Regions from separate parts of the Streptomyces solicamelliae genome, predicted to be linked through region 2. Evidence: riboswitches for the same ligand, from Rfam matches in the RefSeq annotation. Region 2 holds a riboswitch; the other holds the start of a gene.
What was found. A riboswitch is a leader RNA that binds a small molecule or an ion and turns the genes downstream of it on or off. The one in region 2 is predicted to bind glycine.

Region 1 (6,531 bases), 4.1 Mb from region 2:
CTCGAACTCGGCGGCCGCGGCGGAGAGGAAGTCGACCGGGTCGTCCTGCCAGTCGGGCTCGTAGAGCGTGACCCGGCCGCCGGTGGCGGGGCCGTCGAGGGCGCTGCGGCCGGTGCGGCAGAGTTCGGCGACGGCGGGCGGGGGCAGCGGCACGCCGACGGTGCCGCCCGGGTTCACGGCGAGGCCGAGCTGCGGGGGCAGTCCGCGGGCGAAGTCGCGGGCGGGGGCGACGGTGTACGACATGTGGGTGCCGACGCAGGCCAGGAACTGCTGCTCGGAGCTGAAGACGGGCACGTACGCGGCGCCGCCGATCTCCACGGTCGGCAGGTCGAGGGAGGTGCTCTCGGGGCCGCCGCCCTCCGGCAGGGGCACCCACACGTGGCTGCGCCCGAGGACCTCGACGAGCCGGGCCCCCGCGTCAGGGGCGCCGAGCGCGGCAGCGAGCGTCTCCTCCAGCTCGTTGCCCGGCCATGCGAAGTCCACGTTCTTCCCTTTCAGCGCCGCTTCCTGCGGGCACCTTAACGTCGCGGACCGACAGCGCGGGCATGCTGCCCCCGATTCGGACGCCGTGACTTCTCCCACCAGGACCGCGCCCAGCGGCGGAGGGTTGCACTCCGCTTTCCGGGCAGGTCAGGGCGTCGCCGCCGGGGCGGGTCAGTGCGCCGGGCGGAAGGCGATCAGGCGCAGGGCCGTGGCGGCGGGCCGGTCGAGCAGAGTGGTGGTGGCGCAGCCGGCCGGCGGGCGCTGTGCCTCGGCGGCGGCGAGCAGCCGGCCGACGGCGTGGCGGTGCCGGGTGAAGGCGTACCCGGACACGCCCCGGCCCCGGTCGCGCTGGCCCTCGCGGGCGACCTCGGGGGTGACGTCGAGCAGGACCAGGTGCAGGGAGCGGCCGCGGCGGCGGGCCTCCCGGGCCAGCCAGCGGCGGACCCAGGCCTGCGTGCCGCAGTCGTGGACGACCACGCTCCGGCCGGAGCGCAGGGCGGAGCGCAGTCCCGCGTAGTGCGCCACGCGTACCAGGGGGCGGTAGACGGCGTACGGCAGAAAGCCCGGCATCTTCGCTTCCCAGCGCTCACGCACGTCCTGCGAGTCGATGGCCCGGCCCTCGGCCGTACGCCGGATGAGCGTCGACTTTCCGCTGCCGGGGAGTCCGGAGACGACCACCACGTCGCCCTCCGCGAAGGCGAGCACGCGTGGCCCGCGGCCGTCCCGCTGGCGCAGATCGCGCAGCACGGGCACCGCCCGCCGGGCGGCTCGCTGCACCCGCTGGGCCGGTATGCCCGTTCCTGTCGCCATCGCTCCGGTTCGCTGCCAGGTCATGCGTCACTCCCCCTGCCGGGTCTGTAGGACCCTTGCCCACAAAGTGTAAAGAGACGGTAATGAGGCACAAGCGATTTGCCGATGAGATCCCGCATGCAATGATGTGCGCGCCAAGCGCACACAACCACATACCGGCCGCTCGAATCCGCGCGGGAGAGTCCTGGACCGGAGCAATCCGGACCGGGCGCCGAAGGAGCAAGACCCTCCCTTGAATCTCTCAGGCCCCGATACCGCGTGGATGAGGCAGATCTGAAAAGCGGGCCGCGTCGTCGCGGTCCCACCCAAGGTGCAAGCCGGGGATGCCCCCGGTGAACCTCTCAGGTTCCATGACAGATGGGGAGGAAGTCCTCACCCGTCATGCACCGGCCGTGCCCTGCACGCCACGCCCCCTGGAACCGGGAGCCATCCAGATGAGCACCGCCCCCCGCCAGACCGCCCTCGATGCGCTGCATCGTTCGCTGGGCGCCACCATGACCGACTTCGCCGGCTGGGACATGCCGCTGCGGTACGCCAGCGAGCGCGACGAGCACAACGCCGTGCGCACCAAGGCCGGTCTCTTCGACCTGTCGCACATGGGCGAGATCACGGTCACCGGCCCGCAGGCCGTCGAGCTGCTCGACCACGCCCTGGTCGGCAACATCTCGACGGTGGGCGTCGGCCGCGCCCGCTACACGATGATCTGCCAGGAGGACGGCGGCATCCTCGACGACCTGATCGTCTACCGCCTCGGCGAGACGGAGTACATGGTCGTCGCCAACGCCTCCAACGCCCAGATCGTCCTCGACGCCCTCGTCGCCCGCTCCGGGGGCTTCGACGCCGAGGTCCGCGACGACCGCGACGCGTACGCGCTGCTCGCCGTGCAGGGTCCGGAGTCCCCCGGCATCCTCAAGCAGCTCACCGACGCCGACCTGGACGGCCTGAAGTACTACGCCGGCCTGCCCGGCACCGTCGCCGGCGTCCCCGCGCTGATCGCCCGCACCGGCTACACCGGCGAGGACGGCTTCGAGCTGTTCCTGAAGCCGGAGCACGCCGAGGGCGTCTGGAAGGCGCTCACCGAGGCCGGCGCGCCCGTCGGCCTCGTGCCCTGCGGCCTGTCCTGCCGCGACACGCTCCGCCTGGAGGCGGGCATGCCGCTGTACGGGCACGAGCTGACCACCTCGCTGACCCCCTTCGACGCCGGTCTCGGCCGGGTCGTGAAGTTCGAGAAGACGACCAACGACGGCCGCTTCGTCGGCCGCGAGGCGCTGGAGAAGGCCGCCGAGCGCGCCGAGACCGCCCCGCCGCGCAAGCTGGTCGGCCTGATCGCCGAGGGCCGCCGGGTGCCCCGCGCCGGCATGCAGGTCGTCGTCGCCGGCGAGGTCGTCGGCGAGGTCACCTCCGGCGCCCCGTCCCCGACGCTCGGCAAGCCGATCGCCATGGCGTACGTCGACGCGGCGCACGCCGAGCCCGGCACCCCCGGCGTCGGCGTGGACATCCGCGGCACGCACGAGCCGTACGAGGTCGTGGCGCTCCCGTTCTACAAGCGCCAGAAGTGACACTGAGCACGTCTCGTCCCGCACCCACTCCCCCGTTCACCAGCACTCCCCCGCGTACAGGAGAATTCAGGTCATGAGCAACCCCCAGCAGCTGCGCTACAGCAAGGAGCACGAGTGGCTGTCGCCCGTCGAGGACGGCGTCGCCACGATCGGCATCACCGAGCACGCGGCGAACGCCCTCGGCGACGTCGTGTACGTCCAGCTCCCTGAGGTCGGCGACACGGTGACCGCGGGCGAGACCTGTGGCGAGCTGGAGTCCACCAAGTCCGTCAGCGACCTGTACTCGCCGGTGACCGGCGAGGTCGTCGAGGCCAACCAGGACGTCGTCGACGACCCGGCGCTGGTGAACTCGGCTCCGTTCGAGGGCGGCTGGCTCTTCAAGGTGCGCGTCGCGGAGGAGCCGAAGGACCTGCTCTCCGCCGACGAGTACACCGAGTTCTCCGGCAGCTAAGGACACACTCCCGATGTCGCTTCTGAACACCCCTCTCCACGAGCTGGACCCGGACGTCGCCGCCGCCGTCGACGCCGAGCTCCACCGTCAGCAGTCCACCCTCGAGATGATCGCCTCGGAGAACTTCGCTCCGGTCGCGGTCATGGAGGCCCAGGGCTCGGTCCTCACCAACAAGTACGCCGAGGGCTACCCCGGCCGCCGCTACTACGGCGGCTGCGAGCACGTCGACGTCGCCGAGCAGATCGCCATCGACCGGGTGAAGGAGCTGTTCGGCGCCGAGTACGCCAACGTCCAGCCGCACTCCGGCGCCTCCGCCAACCAGGCCGCGCTCTTCGCGATGGCCCAGCCGGGCGACACCATCCTGGGCCTGGACCTGGCCCACGGCGGCCACCTCACCCACGGCATGCGCCTGAACTTCTCCGGCAAGCAGTTCAACGTGGTCGCGTACCACGTGGACGAGGCCGGTCTGGTCGACATGGCCGAGGTCGAGCGCCTCGCCAAGGAGCACCGCCCGAAGGTGATCATCGCCGGCTGGTCGGCGTACCCGCGCCGGCTCGACTTCGCCGAGTTCCGCCGGATCGCGGACGAGGTCGAGGCGTACCTGTGGGTCGACATGGCCCACTTCGCCGGCCTGGTCGCGGCGGGTCTGCACCCGAACCCGGTCGAGTACGCGGACGTGGTCACCTCCACGACGCACAAGACCCTGGGCGGCCCGCGCGGCGGCATCATCCTGGCGAAGAAGGAGTTCGCGAAGAAGCTGAACTCCTCGGTCTTCCCGGGCTTCCAGGGCGGTCCGCTGGAGCACGTGATCGCCGCCAAGGCGGTCTCCTTCAAGGTCGCGGCCTCGGAGGACTTCAAGGAGCGCCAGCAGCGCACCATCGAGGGCGCCCGGCTCCTCGCGGAGCGTCTGACGCAGACCGACGTCGCCGAGCACGGCGTGTCCGTCCTGTCCGGCGGCACGGACGTGCACCTGGTCCTGGTCGACCTGCGCAACAGCGAGCTGGACGGCCAGCAGGCCGAGGACCGCCTCCACGAGGTCGGCATCACGGTCAACCGGAACGCGATCCCGAACGACCCGCGTCCGCCGATGGTCACCTCCGGTCTGCGGATCGGCACCCCGGCCCTGGCCACCCGTGGCTTCGGTGCCGAGGACTTCGCCGAGGTCGCCGACGTGATCGCGGAGACCCTGAAGCCCGGCTTCGACGCCGAGGCGCTCAAGGCCCGGGTCACCGCGCTGGCGGAGAAGCACCCGCTGTACCCCGGCCTGAAGTAATTTCGTACGCTTTTGTTCGTACGGACCTCTGGGGCACCGCGCACACTGGAAGTGAGCGCGGTGCCCCGCCCCACGTAGCGATCCTGCGTGATCACCCCCACTAGGTTTCCCTCCCCCTCCCCCTGGCGTTTCTGCACCACCCCGGCAGACAACGGCGTCTAGCCCCACAAGGAGTCCCCGTGGCCATCTCGGTCTTCGACCTGTTCTCGATCGGCATCGGCCCGTCCAGCTCCCACACGGTGGGCCCGATGCGGGCGGCGCGGATGTTCGCGCGCCGGCTGAAGAACGAGGGGCTGCTGGCCCCGACCGCGCGGATACGGGCCGAGCTGTACGGCTCGCTGGGCGCGACCGGCCACGGCCACGGCACCCCGAAGGCGGTGCTGCTGGGCCTGGAGGGCAACTCGCCGCGCACCGTCGACGTCGAGACGGCGGACGAGCAGGTGGAGCGGATCAAGTCGAGCGGCCGGATCGACGTCCTCGGCGCGCACGAGATCCCCTTCGACTTCGACGAGGACCTGATCCTGCACCGCCGCAAGGCGCTGCCGTACCACGCCAACGGCATGACGGTCTTCGCGTACGACGCGGAGGGCGAGCTGCTCCTGGAGAAGACGTACTACTCGGTCGGCGGCGGCTTCGTGGTCGACGAGGACGCCGTGGACGGCCAGAGCCCGATCATCCCCGACGACACCGTCCTGAAGTACCCCTTCCGCACCGGCGACGAGCTGCTGCGGATGGCGAAGGACACCGGTCTGTCGATCTCCGCGATGATGCTGGAGAACGAGAAGGCCTGGCGCACGGAGGACGAGATCCGGGCCGGCCTGCTGGAGATCTGGCGGGTCATGCAGGCCTGCGTCTCGCGCGGCATGACCCGCGAGGGCATCCTGCCCGGCGGCCTGAAGGTCCGCCGCCGCGCCTCGGCCCTGGCCCGCAAGCTGCGCTCCGAGGGCGACCCGGCGGCGCACGCGATGGAGTGGATCACCCTCTACGCGATGGCCGTGAACGAGGAGAACGCGGCCGGCGGCCGTGTGGTGACCGCCCCGACGAACGGCGCGGCGGGCATCATCCCGGCGGTGCTGCACTACTACATGAACTTCGTGCCGGGCGCGGACGAGGACGGCGTGGTCCGCTTCCTGCTGGCGGCCGGCGCGGTCGGCATGCTCTTCAAGGAGAACGCCTCGATCTCCGGCGCCGAGGTCGGCTGCCAGGGCGAGGTCGGCTCGGCCTGCTCGATGGCCGCCGGCGCCCTGGCCGAGGTCCTGGGCGGCACCCCGGAGCAGGTGGAGAACGCCGCCGAGATCGGCATGGAGCACAACCTGGGCCTGACCTGCGACCCGGTCGGCGGCCTGGTCCAGATCCCGTGCATCGAGCGCAACGGCATGGCCTCGGTGAAGGCCGTCACCGCGGCCAAGATGGCCATGCGCGGCGACGGCAGCCACCTGGTCTCCCTCGACAAGGTCATCAAGACCATGAAGGAGACCGGCGCCGACATGTCCGTCAAGTACAAGGAGACCGCCCGCGGCGGCCTCGCGGTGAACATCATCGAGTGCTGAGGCCGTACCGGGCCGTGCGGCCGGTCATGGCCGGCCGGCTTCGTTCCATGTGGTGAGGAGCCCGGAGAGGGCTTCCCGCACGGCCTCGGCCCGGGGTTCGTCGCCACGGGCGTCCGGGGCGAGTTCGGCGTGGACGAACGTCGCGCCGTACCGCGTCGCGCCCTCTCCCTGGACGTTCTGCGTTCCTTCCAGCGGGCACCGGTCGGACCATCCCCTGCACACCCGCAGGTCGCTGCTCTCCATGCGGTCGGCGACCGCGTCGGCCTCCGCGGGCGCCGTCTCCGCGGCGCCGGTCGAGAGAATGGCCTCGTAGGGGCGGTTCGAGGCCCTCGCGAAGCCGTGCAGCTGCAGCCCCGGGATGCGCCGTCGCTGCATTTCCATGACGATCGCGTGGAAGACGCTGTC
Region 2 (6,531 bases):
GGGATGCAGAAGGTCTTGTGCAGGTTCAGGTGCGAGACGTCGCCGCCGAAGTGGCCCGGCTTGGCGAGGCCGACCAGCGCGTTGAGGTTGGCGCCGTCGACGTACACCTGGCCGCCGGCGTCGTGCACCGCGGCGCAGATGTCGGCGACGTGCTCCTCGAACACACCGTGCGTGGACGGGTAGGTGATCATCAGCACCGACAGCTCGTCGCGGTACTGCTCGATCTTGGCGCGCAGGTCCTCGACGTCGACCTCGCCGTCGTCGGCGGTCTTGACCACGACGACCTTCATGCCGGCCATCACGGCGCTGGCGGCGTTGGTGCCGTGCGCGGAGGACGGGATGAGGCAGACGGTGCGCTGCTCGTCGCCGTTGGCGCGGTGGTACGCGCGGACCGCGAGCAGACCGGCCAGCTCGCCCTGGGAACCGGCGTTGGGCTGGATGGACACCTTGTCGTAGCCGGTGACCTCGGCGAGGCGCTCCTCCAGCTCGGTGATGAGCGTGACGTAGCCCTGCGCCTGCTCGATCGGCGCGAACGGGTGGATCTGGCCGAACTCGGGCCAGGTCACCGGCTCCATCTCGGTGGTCGCGTTCAGCTTCATGGTGCAGGAGCCGAGCGGGATCATGCCGCGGTCGAGCGCGTAGTCGCGGTCGGCGAGCTTGCGCAGGTAGCGCAGCATCGCGGTCTCGGAGCGGTGCGCGTGGAAGACCGGGTGGGTCAGGTACGTGTCGGAGCGCAGGCCGTCGGCCGGCAGCGCGTCCTCGGTGGCGGCGTCGAGGGCCTCCACGTCGGCGGTCACGCCGAAGGCGGACCAGACGGCGGCGAGCTGCTCGCGGCCGGTGGTCTCGTCGCAGGACATCGACACGTGGTCGGCGTCGACGCGGTACAGGTTGACGCCGGCCGCGCGGGCGGCGGCGACGATCTCGTCGGCCTTGCCGGGGACACGGGCGGTGAGGGTGTCGAAGAAGGCGCCCTGGGTGAGCTGCACGCCGCCGGCGCGCAGACCGGCGGCGAGGATCGCGGCGTAGCGGTGGGTGCGCTGCGCGATCGTCTTCAGGCCGTCGGGGCCGTGGTAGACGGCGTACATGCCGGCCATGACGGCGAGCAGCACCTGCGCGGTACAGATGTTGCTGGTGGCCTTCTCGCGGCGGATGTGCTGCTCGCGGGTCTGCAGGGCGAGGCGGTACGCCTTGTTGCCGTCGGCGTCGACGGAGACGCCGACCAGGCGGCCGGGCAGCGAGCGGGCGTGCTTGTCCTGGACGGCCATGTAGCCGGCGTGCGGGCCGCCGAAGCCCATCGGGACGCCGAAGCGCTGGGTGGTGCCGACGGCGATGTCGGCGCCGAGGGAGCCCGGGGAGGCCAGCAGCGTGAGGGCGAGCAGGTCGGCGGCGACGGTGACGATCGCGCCGAGCTCGTGGGCCTGGTCGATGACCGGCTTGATGTCGCGGACCGCGCCGGAGGCGCCCGGGTACTGCAGCAGCACGCCGAAGACGCCGCGCTCGGCGAGCTCGGCGGGGATACCGGCGGACAGGTCGGCGACGACGACCTCGACGCCGGTCGGCTCGGCACGGGTCTCGATGACGGCGATGGTCTGCGGCAGCGCGTCGGCGTCGACGACGTACACGCCGTTCTTGACCTTGCCGACCCGGCGGGAGAGCGACATGGCCTCGGCGGCGGCGGTGCCCTCGTCGAGCAGCGAGGCGCCGGAGGTGGGCAGGCCGGTGAGGTCGGCGACCACGGTCTGGAAGTTGAGCAACGCCTCCAGGCGGCCCTGCGAGATCTCCGGCTGGTACGGCGTGTACGCGGTGTACCAGGCCGGGTTCTCCATGACGTTGCGCAGGATGACCGGCGGGGTGAAGGTGCCGTAGTAGCCGAGGCCGATCATCGGCGCGAGGATCTGGTTGCGGTCGGCGAGCGTGCGCAGCTCGGCGAGCACGTCCGCCTCGGTGCGGGCGGCCGGCAGGCCCAGGGCCTCGGCGCTCTTGATCACGTCCGGCACCGCGGCGGCGGTGAGCTCGTCGAGGGAGCCGTAGCCGACCTGCGCGAGCATCTTGGCGCGGGCTTCGGCGTCCGGCCCGATGTGCCGCGCCTCGAAGGGGATGCCCTGTTCGAGTGCGGAGAGCGGGGTGCGGTTGGCGGTCATTGCGGAGGCCTCCTGGTCGTCACGACCCTGAAGGGGCACCACGGCGCAGGTGCCCGGACGGCCTCCCCCTCTGTCATCTCAACCTGAGAGCTTCACCGGCGCGCATGGGAGCAGGCCGGCTTTCACCGTCGGTGAGAGCGGATGCCGTGGGACTACCGCTCTGCTTTCCAGAGTGACCTCGTCCGCGCGGTACGGGGGCCTGAGAGATTCCGGGGAGGATTTGCTCCTTCGGCGCCTCCGGAAGTCTCCGGAGGACTCTCCCGCGCGGGGTCGACAGCCACAGCCAGCCTACCAGCGCCCTTGCGCCTCCAGATCGCTCAAGTGGCCGATATCTCTGTTGTGCACTTTCGTAGGGGTTGGAGAGCAGTTGCGACCATCTGGAGGGACCGTGCAGACCGATATCGATCCGCGCAGCCTGATCGGCCGCAAGGCGTACGACCGCAACGGGGCCAAGATCGGCACCGTGGACGAGGTGTACCTGGACGACGCGACCGGAGTCCCCGAGTGGGCCGCCCTCCGCACCGGCCTGTTCAGCCGTGACGCGTTCGTCCCCCTGGAGAACAGCGAGCTGGCCTCGGACGGCCTCCACGTGCCGTACGAACGGTCCCTGATCAAGGAGGCCCCGGACTTCGGCGTCGGCCGGCACCTCTCGCCGGAGCAGGAGATCCAGCTCTACCGCCACTACAACATCGCCCTGCCGCCCGCGACCCACGAGGACCGCGACTTCGGCCGCCTCGCGGGCCGGGACGACAGCTAGCTCCGCGGGACCAGCGGCAGCGGGTCGGCGGGTTCCAGGTCGGGATCGTCGACCTGGAAGGTGCGTACGCGCCCGGGCGCGGAGCCGGGCTCCTCGAAGCGCACCGTGACCCGGCCGACGCCGCTGCCCTGCACCCAGCCGGGGCCGTACACGGCGTGCCGGAGGTCCTGGCCGGGAGACCAGTGGCGCTCGCGCGGCGGCTCCGACTCGGACGGCTCGGCGGCGACGGGCCCCTCCTCGGCCGGGGCCGAGGGGTCGGGAGCCGCGGCCTCCGCGGCCTGCGCGAACAGGTCCTCCTGCGTGTAGTCGGCGAGCCCGCTGACACCGACCCCGAGCAGCCGTACCCCGCCGGTGGTGTCCACGCCCTCGAGGAGCCGGGCGGCGGCCTCCCGGACCACGCCGAGGTCGTCCGTCGGCCCGCGCAGGGTCTCGGAGCGGGTCAGCGTCGAGAAGTCGAAGCGGCGCACCTTCAGGACGATCGTCCGCCCCGAGTGACCGGAGGCCCGCAGCCTCCCCACGCAGCGCTCGGCGAGCCGCTCCACCTCGATCCGGATCCGCAACCGGTCGTGCAGGTCCACGTCGAAGGTGTCCTCCACGGACACCGACTTGGCGTCCCGCTCCGCCACCACGGGCCGGTCGTCGTACCCCAGGGCCATGCGGTGCAGCGACGAGCCGTGCGCCCGCCCCAGCAGCCGTACGAGCTCGTCCTCGCCGGCCGCCGCGAGATCCGCGACCGTGGTCATCCCGGCCCGCCGCAGATGCTCTCCGGTGGCCGGCCCGACGCCGGGGATGATCCGCACCGACTTCGGCCCGAGCAGCTCCCGCTCGGTGCCCGGCTCGATCAGCACCAGACCGTCGGGCTTGGCCTCCTCCGAGGCGATCTTGGCGAGCATCTTCGACCCCGCGAGCCCCACCGACCCCGTCAGCCCCGTGGTGCCGAGAATGTCCCTGCGCAGCCGCTCACCGGCCTCCCGCGCACTCGCCGAGTCCCAGGCCACACCCCCCGCCTCGAGGTCCACGAAGGCCTCGTCCAGGCTCAGCGGCTCGACCAGCGGGGACAGCCGCCCGAGCAGCTCCATGACCTGCTCGCTGACCGCCTTGTACAGCGCGAATCGCGGGTACAGATAGGCCGCGTTGGGCGCGAGCCGGCGCGCCTGCGCCGTCGGCATCGCGGAGTGCACCCCGAAGCGCCGGGCCTCGTACGAGGCGGTGGCGACGACCCCGCGCGGGCCGAGCCCGCCGACCACGACGGGCTTCCCGCGCAGGCTCGGCTTCGCCGCCTGCTCGGCGGCGGCGAAGAACGCATCCATGTCCAGATGCAGGATCGTCGGCGCGGCTCTCACAGGTCCGATGCTGCCCTACGGCACTGACAACGGACCCGCACTGGCGTGCGAGTCCGTCAGCGTGTCGCCGTCTCGGACGGCCTTGTCGCTTCTCGGACGGTCCTGTCGCGTCTCAGACGGCCTTGTCGCGTCGCCGCCGGGCCGCCAGCTCGTCGCCGGGGTTGTGGCCGATCAGCGTCTCCCCGGTGTCGACCCGCTCGCCGTGCAGCTGCGACAGCGCCGCCTGGACGTCCCGCCACACCACGCCGACCGCGATGCCGAAGACACCCTGACCGCCCTTGAGCAGGTCCACCACCTCGTCGGGCGAGGAGCACTCGTACACCGTCGCGCCGTCGCTCATCAGCGTCATGCGCTCCAGGTCCTGGAACCCGCGGGCGCGCAGGTGCTGCACGGCGGCGCGGATGTTCTGCAGGGCGACACCGGTGTCCAGGAACCGCTTGACGATCTTCAGCACGACGACGTCGCGGAAGCTGTAGAGGCGCTGCGTCCCGGAGCCGTACGCGGGCCGGACGCTGGGCTCGACCAGGCCGGTACGGGCCCAGTAGTCGAGCTGCCGGTAGGTGATGCCCGCGGCGGCGCAGGCCGTGGGCCCGCGATAGCCGATGCTTTCGGTGCCGGCGTCGGAGGGCACGTCCGCCGTGCCGCTCTGGAGCGGGTACAGCCCACTCTCTCCCGGAGTGCGTCCGAGAGCGCCCCCTGCCGTGCCGTCGCCGCTGCTCATCACGCCGACCCTCCGTCCTTGACCTGCCCACTCGACGGTAGGCAGTCACTCGGGGTGCGTCAACGATCGCCACACTCGGCACGCCGAGTGATAATCACCCTGAGAGTGGTTTCCCGTGTCTCTCTGCGGGAAAGGCTACTCGAATGCGCTGAGCGCACCGGCGCCACGAGGGTCACTGGCTGTTGGTTCCGAAGTCCTCGGGGGAGATCTGGTCGAGGAACTCGCGGAACTTCTCCACCTCGTCCTCCTGTTCGTCCGGAATGGCGATACCGGCGTCGTCGAGGACGCCGTCGCTGCCGTAGATCGGGGTCCCGGTGCGCAGCGCCAGCGCTATCGCGTCGGACGGCCGGGCGCTCACCTCGACACCGCTGGCGAAGACCAGCTCCGCGTAGAACACGCCCTCGCGGAGATCGGTGATCCGCACCTCCGTGAGCTCCTGGCCCACGGCCTCGAGGACGTCCTTGAACAGGTCGTGCGTCAGCGGCCTGGCAGGGGCCATGCCCTGCTGGGCGAAGGCGATCGCGGTCGCCTCACCGGGGCCGATCCAGATGGGAAGGTACCGGTCGCCTCCCACTTCACGCAGGAGCACGATCGGCTGGTTGGAGGGCATTTCCACCCGGACACCCACAACGTCGAGCTCGTTCACACAGCAACCCTAGGCCGTGCCCGACCGGTTTGGATAGTCGGGCCCGGGCAAGATCACTGCAGGCGGAGCCCCAGAGCGGTCTGGACCAGCGCGGCGTGCAGCCGTACGGAAAGGCCCGCCAGTTCACGCGCGGTCGCCTCGGCATGCGCCCTGGTCTGCGGATTCCGGTGCCGCCGCAGCGGGGCGACCATCTGCTCGACCAGACCGGCCTCGCGATCCGCGGCCGCCTTCACCGCCCGCAGGTGCCGAGGTTCCAGACCGAATCTCCCCAGATCCGCGACAAGTCTGGCGACGTTGACGGCCTCCGCGTCGTACCCGCCGTCCGGACCGGCGGCCAGGAGCCCGTACGACTCCCACTCGGCCAGCTCCGCCTCGGTCACCTCGGCGGCGGCGAGCAGCTCGGCCCGGCCGATCCGGGCCGCCGTCGGACGGTCCTGCTCCGGATCCCAGGCCCCCTCGAGGAGGTCGCGCTGCCCGCCCGGCGCCGGCAGCCGGACCTGCTCACCGCGGGCGAGGGCGTCCAGATGCTCGCGGATCACTTTCAGCGGCAGGTAGTGGTCCCGCTGCATCCGCAGGATCTGGGCGAGCCGCTCCACGTCCTGCGGACTGAACTTGCGGTAACCGGAGGCCGTGCGCTGCGGCTCGACCAGCCCCTCGGCCTCCAGGAACCGGATCTTCGAGATGGTCACTTCGGGAAACTCGTCGCGCAGCTGGCCGAGCACCGCCCCGATGCTCACCATCCGCTCCCCGGCGGTGGCGGTGCCGGTACCGGCACCGCCCGTCGCTGTTCGCACCATGGACCTTCCCTGAAGGCTGCCCGGAGCGGTCAGACGCCCCGCTGGCTGGAGTAGAACACCAGCCGGTACTTGCCGATCTGGACCTCGTCACCGTTGTTGAGCCGGACCGCGGAATCGATCGGCTCA

Region 1: it holds a riboswitch for glycine, as region 2 does, so the genes downstream of both, gcvT (glycine cleavage system aminomethyltransferase GcvT) here and gcvP (aminomethyl-transferring glycine dehydrogenase) in region 2, are expected to answer to the same signal.

What each region holds. Positions count from the first base shown of each region.
Region 1 covers NZ_CP160404.1:5,037,503-5,044,033, reverse strand. Annotated here, with positions in the region: gene ABZO31_RS23605 (enhanced serine sensitivity protein SseB) at 1-483, opposite strand, end outside; gene ABZO31_RS23600 (AAA family ATPase) at 655-1,317, opposite strand; glycine riboswitch at 1,458-1,560, shown strand; gene gcvT (glycine cleavage system aminomethyltransferase GcvT) at 1,728-2,852, shown strand; gene gcvH (glycine cleavage system protein GcvH) at 2,926-3,303, shown strand; gene glyA (serine hydroxymethyltransferase) at 3,317-4,576, shown strand; gene ABZO31_RS23580 (L-serine ammonia-lyase) at 4,756-6,126, shown strand; gene ABZO31_RS23575 (hypothetical protein) at 6,151-6,531, opposite strand, start outside.
Region 2 covers NZ_CP160404.1:921,325-927,855, forward strand. Annotated here, with positions in the region: gene gcvP (aminomethyl-transferring glycine dehydrogenase) at 1-2,141, opposite strand, end outside; glycine riboswitch at 2,319-2,414, opposite strand; gene ABZO31_RS04280 (PRC-barrel domain-containing protein) at 2,530-2,898, shown strand; gene ABZO31_RS04285 (DNA polymerase IV) at 2,895-4,241, opposite strand; gene ABZO31_RS04290 (MerR family transcriptional regulator) at 4,354-4,962, opposite strand; gene ABZO31_RS04295 (bifunctional nuclease family protein) at 5,135-5,608, opposite strand; gene ABZO31_RS04300 (MerR family transcriptional regulator) at 5,662-6,405, opposite strand; gene ABZO31_RS04305 (FHA domain-containing protein) at 6,435-6,531, opposite strand, start outside.